Regions from separate parts of the Nonomuraea sp. NPDC050540 genome, predicted to be linked through region 2. Evidence: riboswitches for the same ligand, from Rfam matches in the RefSeq annotation. Region 2 holds a riboswitch; each other region holds the start of a gene.
What was found. A riboswitch is a leader RNA that binds a small molecule or an ion and turns the genes downstream of it on or off. The one in region 2 is predicted to bind cyclic di-AMP.

Region 1 (3,263 bases), on a different contig from region 2:
GCGGCGCGACCACGCTCGGCCCCGGCTCCACGGAGGAGCCGGGCTTCACCGCCAAGTCCGCCCGCCAGCAGCAGGAGAAGGAGTCGATCGCGCGCCGCGCCGCCGAGCTGGTCGGGCCCGGCACCGCGGTCGCCTTGTCGGCGGGCACCACCACGTGGGCGCTGGCCCACCACCTGGTCTCGGTGCCCGACCTCACCGTCATCACGAACTCGGTCCCGGTCGCCGACGTCTTCCACCGCGCCCCGCGCGCCGACCGCACGGTGGTGCTCACCGGCGGCGTCCGCACGCCCTCCGACGCGCTGGTCGGTCCCGTCGCCGTCGCCGCGATCCGCCGCCTGCACGTGGACACGCTGTTCCTGGGCGTGCACGGGATGAGCGCGCGCGCCGGGTTCACCACGCCGAACCTGCTGGAGTCGGAGACCGACCGGGAACTGGTGGCCGCCGCCCACCGCCTGGTCGTGCCGGCCGACCACACCAAGTGGAACACCGTCGGCATCAGCACGATCGCCGACCTGGCAGAGGCCGACGTCGTCATCAGCGACCAGGGTCTGCCCGCCGAGGCGCGCGCCGAGCTGGCCGAGCGCGTCGGGGAACTGATCATCGCGGAGGGCACGCAGTGAAGCGCACCATCACCCACCTGGCCGACGGGCGAGAGCTGATCTACTTCGACCGGCGCGACGACGCCGACCGCGGCGCGGTGGACCGGCGCCCGCTCGACCCCCGGCCGCTCGCCTCGGAGCTGCGCTACGACCCGCTGACCGAGGAGTGGATCGCGATCGCGGGGCACCGGCAGACGCGGACGTTCCTGCCGCCCGCCGACGAGTGCCCGTTGTGCCCGTCGTCCGACACGCGGGCCTCGGAGATCCCGGCGCACGACTATGACGTGGTGGTGTTCGAGAACCGCTTCCCATCTTTCAGCGGAAATTTTGGGACTTATCACGATGTGGGCGGCCTGAGTGAGGTGCGGCCGGGGGCGGGGCGGTGTGAGGTGGTGTGCTTCACCTCCGAGCACTCCTCGTCGTTCTCACGGCTGACCGACGCGCAGGTCGAACTGGTCATGGAGGCGTGGGCGGACCGCACCGCCGAGCTGTCCGCGATCGAGGGCGTGGAGCAGGTCTTCGTCTTCGAGAACCGGGGCGAGGAGATCGGGATCACGCTGCCCCACCCGCACGGGCAGATCTACGCCTACCCCTACGTGACGCCGCGGACCAAGCTGCAGCTCGCGGCGGCGCAGCGGCGGCCGGGGCTGTTCGCGGACGTGCTGGCCGCCGAACGGGCCGGGGAGCGGGTCGTGGCGGCCAACGAGTTGTGGACCGCCTTCGTGCCGGCCGCGGCGCGCTGGCCGTACGAGGTGCATGTCTACCCGCATCGGCAGGTGCCGGACCTCGCGGCGCTGACCGAGGCGGAGCGGGCGGCCTTCGCGCCGCTCTACACCTCGGTGCTGCGGGCGCTGGACGGGATCTTCGGGGTGGCCATGCCGTACATCTCGGCCTGGCACCAGGCGCCGGTGCGGTACCTGCGTGAGCTGGGACATCTGCACCTGGAGCTGTTCTCGATCAGGCGCGCGCCCGGCAAGCTCAAGTACCTGGCGGGGTCGGAGTCGGCGATGGGGGCCTTCGTCAACGACGTGCTGCCCGAGGAGGCCGCACGCCTGCTTCGATCACAGGTAGATCACTAATTGATTTCCACTTGAAGTCGCGTTACCCGCCATTTACTACTAATATCCCTCACGCACCGGTTGTCACAGCCGTTGCCGCCTAATCCCGGGCGTGTTGCCCGGGAGCCGGGGACCCAGCCTCACCTGGGGTGAATCCACTTCGGTGGTAGGGCATCTCCATGCCCGAACCCGTCAGCTAACCCGGCCGGCAGATGGAGAGGAATCCCCCACGTGGCGGTTGCGTCCCCCGCGACTCTGGCCATCGGTCTCATCACCGCCGCAGCTGTGGCGCTCACCCCGGCGAGCGCGCTCGCCGCGCCCAAGCCGAGCGAGAAGCAGCTGCGGGCCGAGCTGAAGAAGCTCAACACCCAGGTGGACAAGCTCATCGAGAGTTACAACGGCAAGCGCGTGGCCCTCGCCAAGGCGAAGGAGGCGGAGAAGTCCGCCCAAGCGCGCCTGGCCACCGCCGAGACGGCCCTGGTCGAGGCCGAGCGGCGGGTGGCCGAGATCGCCCAGCTGCGCTACCAGGGCAGCGGCGGCACGCTGCCCGGCTTCCTGTACACGCCTGACGCGCCGGGCGCGGCCGTACTGGAGCAGCTCACCGACGAGGAGCAGGCGGTCATCGCGGGCGTCGCCGCCGCCCGCGACGAGAAGAAGAAGGCCGCCGACGCGGCCGCCGCGCTCACCACCCAGATCGCCGGGCAGGCGGATGAGGTGGACAAGGAGCGCGACGAGGCCGAAGGCGTCATCAAGGACATCAAGGACAAGCTCCAGGACCTCATGCCGTACGGCACCGGCAAGCGCAACGACGGTTCCTGGGCCCCCGAGCTGCCCTCCGGCTCCGACAACATCACCTCACGGATGCGGATCATCCGCGACGAGATCAAGAAGACCTTCAACCTGCCCTTCGAGGTCGGCTGCTACCGCTCGGGCGGCGGCGGCGAGCACCCGCTCGGCCGGGCCTGCGACTTCATGATGAGCACCGGCGGCTCCATGCCCACCGCCGCCAACCAGGCGCTCGGCGACCAGATCGCGGCCTGGGCAATCAAGAACAAGAACCGCTTCGGCGTGAAGTACGTCATCTGGAAGCAGCGCATCAACATGGGATCGGGATGGCGGGCGATGAGCGACCGCGGCAGCATCACCGAGAACCACTTCGACCACCCGCACATCTCCATGCAGTGAGTGCGCCCCAGTAGTGTGACCCCTCGGATGTGATCACCGGGCAAGGAGGGGCACCGTGGCGCTGCAGCCACCGCCGGGACTGGCCATGCTGCTCAACATCGTCGTCTCGTGGCCGCTCGTCGACGAGGACCGGCTGTACGCGGCCGGTACCCAGTGGATCTCCTTCGCGATGACGGCGGTGCGCGTCTCCTCGACCGCGGCCACGCACGCCGCCCAGACCACCGCGCGCAACGAGGGCGAAGGCGTCCGGGCGTTCGACGGCGAGTGGCGCGACACCTCCGCACGATCCGGCGACGCGGTCACCGCCGCGCTGCTCATCGGCGGCGCGTTACAGATCTCCGCGACGATCGTGCTGGCCATGAAGGTGGCGCTGATCGTCCTGCTCATGCGGCTCGCCCTGCACCTGTCGCGGCTGGTCGCG
Region 2 (3,263 bases):
GTCCTCGACCGGTACGCCGTCGCGCTCGGCCATGGCCAGCAGGCCGGTACGCAACTGGGACGGCGGCATGGGCCGGAAGTCGTTGAACAGCGGCTCGAAGACGACCGGATACACGAACGAGGCGGCGACGGTCAGCGCGGCGGCGCCCACGGCGGCGGGCACCCACCAGCGCCGGAACCTGCGCGCCAGGCCCACCAGCGCCACGATCATGATGGACAGCAGCACGACCCTGACCGCGATGTTCTTCAGCCGGTCGCCGCTCCAGCCCGCCCAGTCCTGCGTGGACAGGCCGAACTCGCGCAGCCGTACCTCGAACCACATGCCGAGCGGCCAGCGCACGACCTCGACCAGCACGGTGAGCAGCAGCACGCCCAGCACGACCCGCACCCACCACGGGCCCTTGAGCCGCCCGAGGACCTTCGCGCCGAGCGGCGTGGCGACCAGCAGCCCGGCGAACAGGATCGTGAGACCGAACGACAGGTACGACGGCACGCTGGTGGCCGCGTCGAACGCCTGCGACCTGGCGATCTCGGCGGCGGAGAAGTCGCGGGCCGGATCGGGGGCGACCCGGGGCGCTCCCGGCGGCAGCGCCCGCCAGGGCGTGGTGAACGCGGCGACCGCGACCACGACGGCGCCGAGCGCGACGGCGGCGATCCCGGCCTGCCGGTGTACCCGCGCGGGGGCCTTGTCCCGCTGATCGGTCACTCGAGTTCCTCCCGTAGATAGGCGCGCCATCCGGCGACGAGCTCGCCGGACGGCAGGGGCAGGGCCCGCTCCACGCCCAGCCGCCGCGCGTCGCGGTAGAGCCTCACCAGCCTGTCCTCGCCGAAGCGCGCGGCCAGGAAGCGACACGCCAGCCAGGCCTCCTGGTAGGACTGTGCCAGCCGCGCGGCCCCGGGCGCGAACGCGTCCGCCCCGGGCAGTTTCCCTGGCACCCGTCCGGCCCGTACCTCGGTGGCGAGTTCGGCCGCCGCCACGGGCACGGCCAGGCCCGCGTCCTTGTAGGCCACGTAGTCGGCGAACCCCTCGTACAGCCAGGCGGGCAGTCCGGCGGTGCCGGCGGCGACGTGGGTGAGCTCGTGGGCGAGGACGACGTCGCGTCCGGTGGGGGTGAGTTTGGCGTAGTTCTCCGGGATCACGATGACCCTGCCGTCGTGGGCGATCGCGGCCAGCCCCTCGACCGAGCCCACGCCGGCGGTCCGCGCCGCGTGTGCGGCGTCCTCGGCGAGTTCGACGCTGGGCCGTACCCGCTGGCCGAGGATCGCCGCGACGCGCACCGCCGCCCGCTCGGCGCGCCGCTGAAGGTCCGCTTCCGCATCGGGCGCCCGTTCGGGGGCGCAGCCCAGCGTGAGGACCAGGAGGGCCGCGAGCGCGGCGCGACGGCTCACGACCACGGCCCCGATGGTAGCCGGACGCGCGAAGGCCCCGTCCCGGGAGGGGACGGGGCCTTTCGGACCGGGCGACTACAGACCGGGCCGGACGGCTCCCGCGAAGGACGACTTGCGCCATCCGCTGAGCCGCTCGATGCGCACCCGCTTGCCGGAACTCGGCGAGTGGACCATCTTGCCGTTGCCGACGTACATGCCGACGTGGCCTCGACCGCGGAAGAACAGCAGGTCACCCGGCTGTAGAGACTTCCACGAGATCTTCTTCTTGATGCGCGCGTACTGGCTGTGCGTCACGCGGGGGATCTTGACTCCGGCCTTCTTCCAGGCGAACTGGACGAGACCGGAGCAGTCGAAGGCGCCGGGTCCCGTTCCACCGTAGCGGTACGGGTCGCCGATCTGCGCCCTTGCCGCGGAGACGGCCTTGCGGGCCTTGCTCTTCTGCCGGGCAGTCGTCGACTGCGTCGCCGTCTTGGCCGAGGTGGTGGTCTTGGCCGTGGTACGCGCCTGGGCCGCCGGGGCATGGAGGGCGAACCCTCCGGCCGTCACGGTCATGGCGAGCGCCGCGCCACCGAGAACAAGACGGGGGTTGTGCAGGGAGGTAGACAGGATTTCTCCTTGGTTCTTCCACGAACGCCTACCGGGTTAGCTGACGGATTCGGGCCTGGAAGTCGCCCTACGGCACGCTGAACGCGCCGATTCACCCCTTGATCCCGGGGGAATGGGATCGGTGGTTCCCCGGCTCCGTGCCTCCTGGCTGCACGGACTCGGCAGGTCGCGGCCCCTGGTCATACGGGGGCGACCGGCGGATCTCTATGGGTCCTCATCGAGCCCGGACGGGGCCGATGCCGGTTCGCGGCGCCATGGCTTGTTCGCCGCGACGCCAGAACGTACTCCCGGGTTCATGACCCGGCAAAGTCCCGGCAAAGTTGTAAAGATCAGATAAAGGACCTTGTCAGGACGGGAACTCCTGCTGGACAGCGGGGTCCCGTTACTCAAATGTGACCCTCCTCACACTTGGAGCTCCAGGGGTGAGTCAGGTCCCATCCGCCCCTCCTGTCACACGCGTCACAGCGGTCAGCCGGAAGCCCGTCGGCGTGTGCCGTACCTCTTCGATCTCCTTCAGCCGCGCGGCGTGCTCGCCGCCGAGATAGCGGAACAGGTACGGCACGCGCCGCCTCCGCCGGATCTCGAACCGGGCGGCGATGGCGTCGAGCATGTCCTCCGCGGGCGAGTGATCGACGTGCGCCTCGCGCCAGCGGGTCATCGGGTCGCGCTCGGGCCCGTCGAAGCGGCCGAGCAGGGTTCCGGCGTCGTAGAACCAGGTGGCGGCGGCCTCGTCGGCCCAGTCCCAGGCGAACTCGTCCACCACGAGCAGCCCGCCCGGCCTCAGCAGCGCGGCCGCCCGGTCGAGTGCGGCCTCCAGCGGATGCATGTGGTGCAGCGACAGTGACAGCACGATGACGTCGAACGGGTCGTCCTCGTAGACGGTCAGGTCGGCGCGCTTGGCGGGCACGCCCGCCGCGAGCGCCGCGGCCGGGTCGAGGTCGATGGCGGTGACGTCGTGGCCGCTCGCGATCAGCGCACCGGCCAGCGCGCCGTCGCCGCAACCGGCGTCGAGAACGCGGGCGGGAGCCTCGGGCAGCGCGGAGAGAATCCAGGTATCCATGGGTCCGATCGTGCAGCGAGCGATCCATGCGCACCACTGCGGGTTCGGCATGAAAGACATAAGCTCCATGCATGCTTGACGTCTGGTCGCTGAAGGTGCTGTCAGAGGTGGGACGGCTCGGGTCGTTCTCGGCGGCCGCCGAGGCGCTGTCCATGACCCAGCCGGCCGTCTCCCGGCAGATCGCCGCGCTGGAGCGCCGGTCGGGGGTG
Region 3 (3,263 bases), on a different contig from region 2:
TACACGCCGACGGAGGCCGAGGTCGGGCACAACGAGCGCATCGTGGCCAAGGCGCTGGCGAGCTGGGGCGGCGACAAGGACGCGGTGCTGGTGGCCACCAAGGGCGGGCACACCCGGCCGCGCGGGCGCTGGGACGTGGACGGCCGGCCCGAGTACCTCAAGCGGGCCTGCGACCGCTCGCTCAAGGCGCTGGGCGTCGAGTCGATCGGGCTTTACCAGCATCACCGGCCCGACCCGGCGGTGCCGTACGAGGAGTCGATCGGCACGCTCGTGGACCTGCTCGACGCCGGGAAGATCCGGATGGCCGGGATCTCCAACGCGAACCCGGCCCAGATCAGGCAGGCCAACGAGATCCTCGGCGGGCGGCTGGTGAGCGTGCAGAACCAGTACTCGCCGAGCTTCCGCAGCAGCGAGCCGGAGGTGGACGTCTGTGAGGAGATCGGCGTGGCGTTCCTGCCGTGGGAGCCGCTGGGCGGCATGAACCACGTCGGCCGCCTCGGCCGCCGCCACGCCGCCTTCGGGGAGGTCGCGGCCGAGCGCGGGGTCTCCCCGCAGCGGGTCTGCCTGGCGTGGGAGCTGGCCAGGAGCCCGGTGGTGATCCCGATTCCCGGCTCAAGCCGCCCGGCGACGATCCTCGACTCGCTGGCCGCCGCCGACCTGGAGCTCACCGAGGAGGAGCTGGCCAGGCTGGGCTGACGCGGTGCCCGGTTTCGCGTCAGGTCGGCCGTCGTGCGAAGCTGTTGTGGTCCCCAACACCAGGAGGTCCTCATGGCGGAAACACCGGAGCCGGAAGTCAGCGAAACTCCCGAGGACGAGATGAAGCGCAAGTTCCGGGAGGCCCTGGAGCGTAAGCGCAATCAGCACTCCGACTCGGGTGCGGGTGGCAGGGGCACGGATCAGTCAAAGATCCACGGCGCACACGGCCCTGCTGCCAGCAAGCGTTCGTTCCGGCGCAAGAGCGGCGGCTGAGTCGGCGTTCTGAGGGGGTACGGCTTGGCCGTACCCCCCTTTTTCTTGACCTTCTTAGGTAGATCTTCGCCCGTTTCATGGCGATTGTTTTGCTTTTGCCGTCTTTGGCACTTACAGTCCTAAGCGTTACCAGCTGGCGACCCGACCCTTCACCAGGAAGAGGCGGCCGGCTGGCGCCGAATCCCGTACCCGCGGGAACCGGGGAACCAATGTTCCTTGGGGTGAATCCGACGTACGCGTCGGTAGGGCATCTCCACGCCCGAACCCGTCAGCTAACCCGGTAGGCGCGATGGAGAGGACTGATCTTTTCATGCACCACCGCGATGAACCCCCATTCCGCGTAGTTTCACCCGCCGCCTACTGAGCGGCCCCTTCCCCAGGCTTTCCCCCCGCGCTTTCGCGTAGCGTCCGTTCGGCTTTGTGCCCGGCTACGCCGCTTTGACGAGCGCATTTCCCCTGTCCCCGCACAAAGGACTTCTCTTCTTCATGTCTTCCCGCTTTGGCATGCGTTCTTTCACCATGCTCGCCTCCGTCGCCGTCATCGGCGCGGTCACCCTCAGCACCGGCGCAACCGCACACGCGGATGACTTCTCCGAGAAGAAGCCCCTTCTCAAGGGCTCCACCACCGCCTCCTACTACTGGGACGACGCCTCCGGCCGCAACGGCGACACCGGTCTTCCCGCCTCCGGCAAGCCCATGCAGAAGGGCCTGGCCGCCAGCCCGAGCTGGCCCCTCCTGACCGAGGGCTACGTCATCTACAAGGGCAAGAAGGAGCCGTTCTTCGTCGGCGACCGCGGCCCCGGGGTCCCGTCGAACAGGGGCATCATGCTCGACCTCGACGCCAAGACCTTCGCCTCGCTGACCGGCGGCAAGTTCAACTCCAGCTCGCTGAGCGTCGACGGCGTCGGCGGCCAGGGACACATCAAGATCGAATACGTCATCACCAAGTGGGGCCCCGGCGTGGGCAAGAAGAACCACCCCGTCGCCTTCTCCACCGGCGCCTGGTCCCGCAAGGACGCCCGGCCGGCCACGCCCCCGGTCGTGACCGCGGAGGAGAAGACCGAGAAGAAGGACGAGGAGAGGCCCGAGACCCCGGCCGCTCCCGCCCAGGTCGCCGAGAAGGCTCCCGCGCAGGCCCCTGAGAAGGCCCCTGTGAAGGCTTCAGCGCAGGACAAGGCGCCGCAGGCCGAGCTGGCCGCGGCGGTCACCACCCGCGAGACCGAGTCGAACGGCGTGGGCGGGCTCGCCCTCATCAGCGCTCTGGCCCTCCTGAGCGGCGGCATGTTCCTGGCCCGCGGCCGCATCCGCAAGGCGTTCGACCGCTGACCTCTTTACTCACGAGGAACAGAATGTGATTCTGTTCCTCATGGGTCAGCGCGCCGCCGTCAACGGCATCGAGATCGTCTACGACAGCTTCGGCTCGCCACAAGCACGGCCGCTGCTGCTCATCATGGGGCTCGGCGCCCAGCTCATCCACTGGGACGAGGAGTTCTGCGAGCTCCTCGCCGAGCAGGGCCACCACGTCGTCCGGTTCGACAACCGCGACGCCGGTGAATCCACGCATCTTCACGAGGCGGGCGTTCCGGAATTCGGATCGCCCGCTTCGCCGTACCTGCTGGCGGACATGGCGCGGGACGCGGCCGGGCTGATCGACGCGCTCGGCTGGCCCGCCGCGCACGTCGTCGGCGCGTCCATGGGCGGCATGGTCGCGCAGCAACTCGCACTCGACCATCCCGGGCGGGTGCGCACGCTGACCTCGATCATGTCCACGCCCGGACCGCAGGTCGCGCCGCCCACGCCGGAAGCCGGCGCGGCCCTGATGTCGCCCCCGCCGCCCGACCGCGCGGCCGCGATCGCGCTGGCCCAGCGGACCTGGGCGGTGATCGGCTCGCCCGGATACGACCTGGACACCGAGCGGATCGCCCTGCTGGCGGGGCTCGCCTATGACCGGGCGCACGACCCGGCGGGGACGGCCCGTCAATTGGCCGCCATTCTGGCCTCCGGTGACCGGACCGAAAGGCTGGCCCGGCTGGCCGTACCCACGCTTGTCCTGCACGGAGAGGACGACGCGCTCATTCCGGTCGCCGGCGGCCACGCAACCGCTGCGGCAATTCCGCGCTCAAGACTGGTCACGTTCCCCGGAATGGGGCACGATCTGCCCAAGCCACTCTGGTCGCGGTTCGTGGAAGAGATCACGAAACACACGGCCGGGTGACCCGCGTCGCGCGGCCGTTCCCCCACGGCGGCCGCGCGACGCCCTCAGACCTCCAGCTTCTCCTCCACGTTGCGCAGGT

Region 1: it holds a riboswitch for cyclic di-AMP, as region 2 does, so the genes downstream of both, ACIBI5_RS41200 (coiled-coil domain-containing protein) here and ACIBI5_RS11555 (C40 family peptidase) in region 2, are expected to answer to the same signal.
Region 3: it holds a riboswitch for cyclic di-AMP, as region 2 does, so the genes downstream of both, ACIBI5_RS08380 (hypothetical protein) here and ACIBI5_RS11555 (C40 family peptidase) in region 2, are expected to answer to the same signal.

What each region holds. Positions count from the first base shown of each region.
Region 1 is NZ_JBITHA010000016.1:227,771-231,033, reverse strand. Features, by position in the region: gene ACIBI5_RS41210 (DeoR/GlpR family DNA-binding transcription regulator) at 1-620, shown strand, start outside; gene galT (galactose-1-phosphate uridylyltransferase) at 617-1,678, shown strand; cyclic di-AMP (ydaO/yuaA leader) riboswitch at 1,745-1,882, shown strand; gene ACIBI5_RS41200 (coiled-coil domain-containing protein) at 1,889-2,842, shown strand; gene ACIBI5_RS41195 (hypothetical protein) at 2,898-3,263, shown strand, end outside.
Region 2 is NZ_JBITHA010000003.1:264,212-267,474, reverse strand. Features, by position in the region: gene ACIBI5_RS11565 (M48 family metallopeptidase) at 1-705, opposite strand, end outside; gene ACIBI5_RS11560 (hypothetical protein) at 702-1,394, opposite strand; gene ACIBI5_RS11555 (C40 family peptidase) at 1,464-1,940, opposite strand; cyclic di-AMP (ydaO/yuaA leader) riboswitch at 2,005-2,168, opposite strand; gene ACIBI5_RS11550 (class I SAM-dependent methyltransferase) at 2,422-3,054, opposite strand; gene ACIBI5_RS11545 (LysR family transcriptional regulator) at 3,126-3,263, shown strand, end outside.
Region 3 is NZ_JBITHA010000002.1:399,750-403,012, reverse strand. Features, by position in the region: gene ACIBI5_RS08390 (aldo/keto reductase) at 1-696, shown strand, start outside; gene ACIBI5_RS08385 (DUF5302 domain-containing protein) at 769-969, shown strand; cyclic di-AMP (ydaO/yuaA leader) riboswitch at 1,134-1,271, shown strand; gene ACIBI5_RS08380 (hypothetical protein) at 1,456-2,295, shown strand; gene ACIBI5_RS08375 (alpha/beta fold hydrolase) at 2,321-3,184, shown strand; gene ACIBI5_RS08370 (hypothetical protein) at 3,229-3,263, opposite strand, start outside.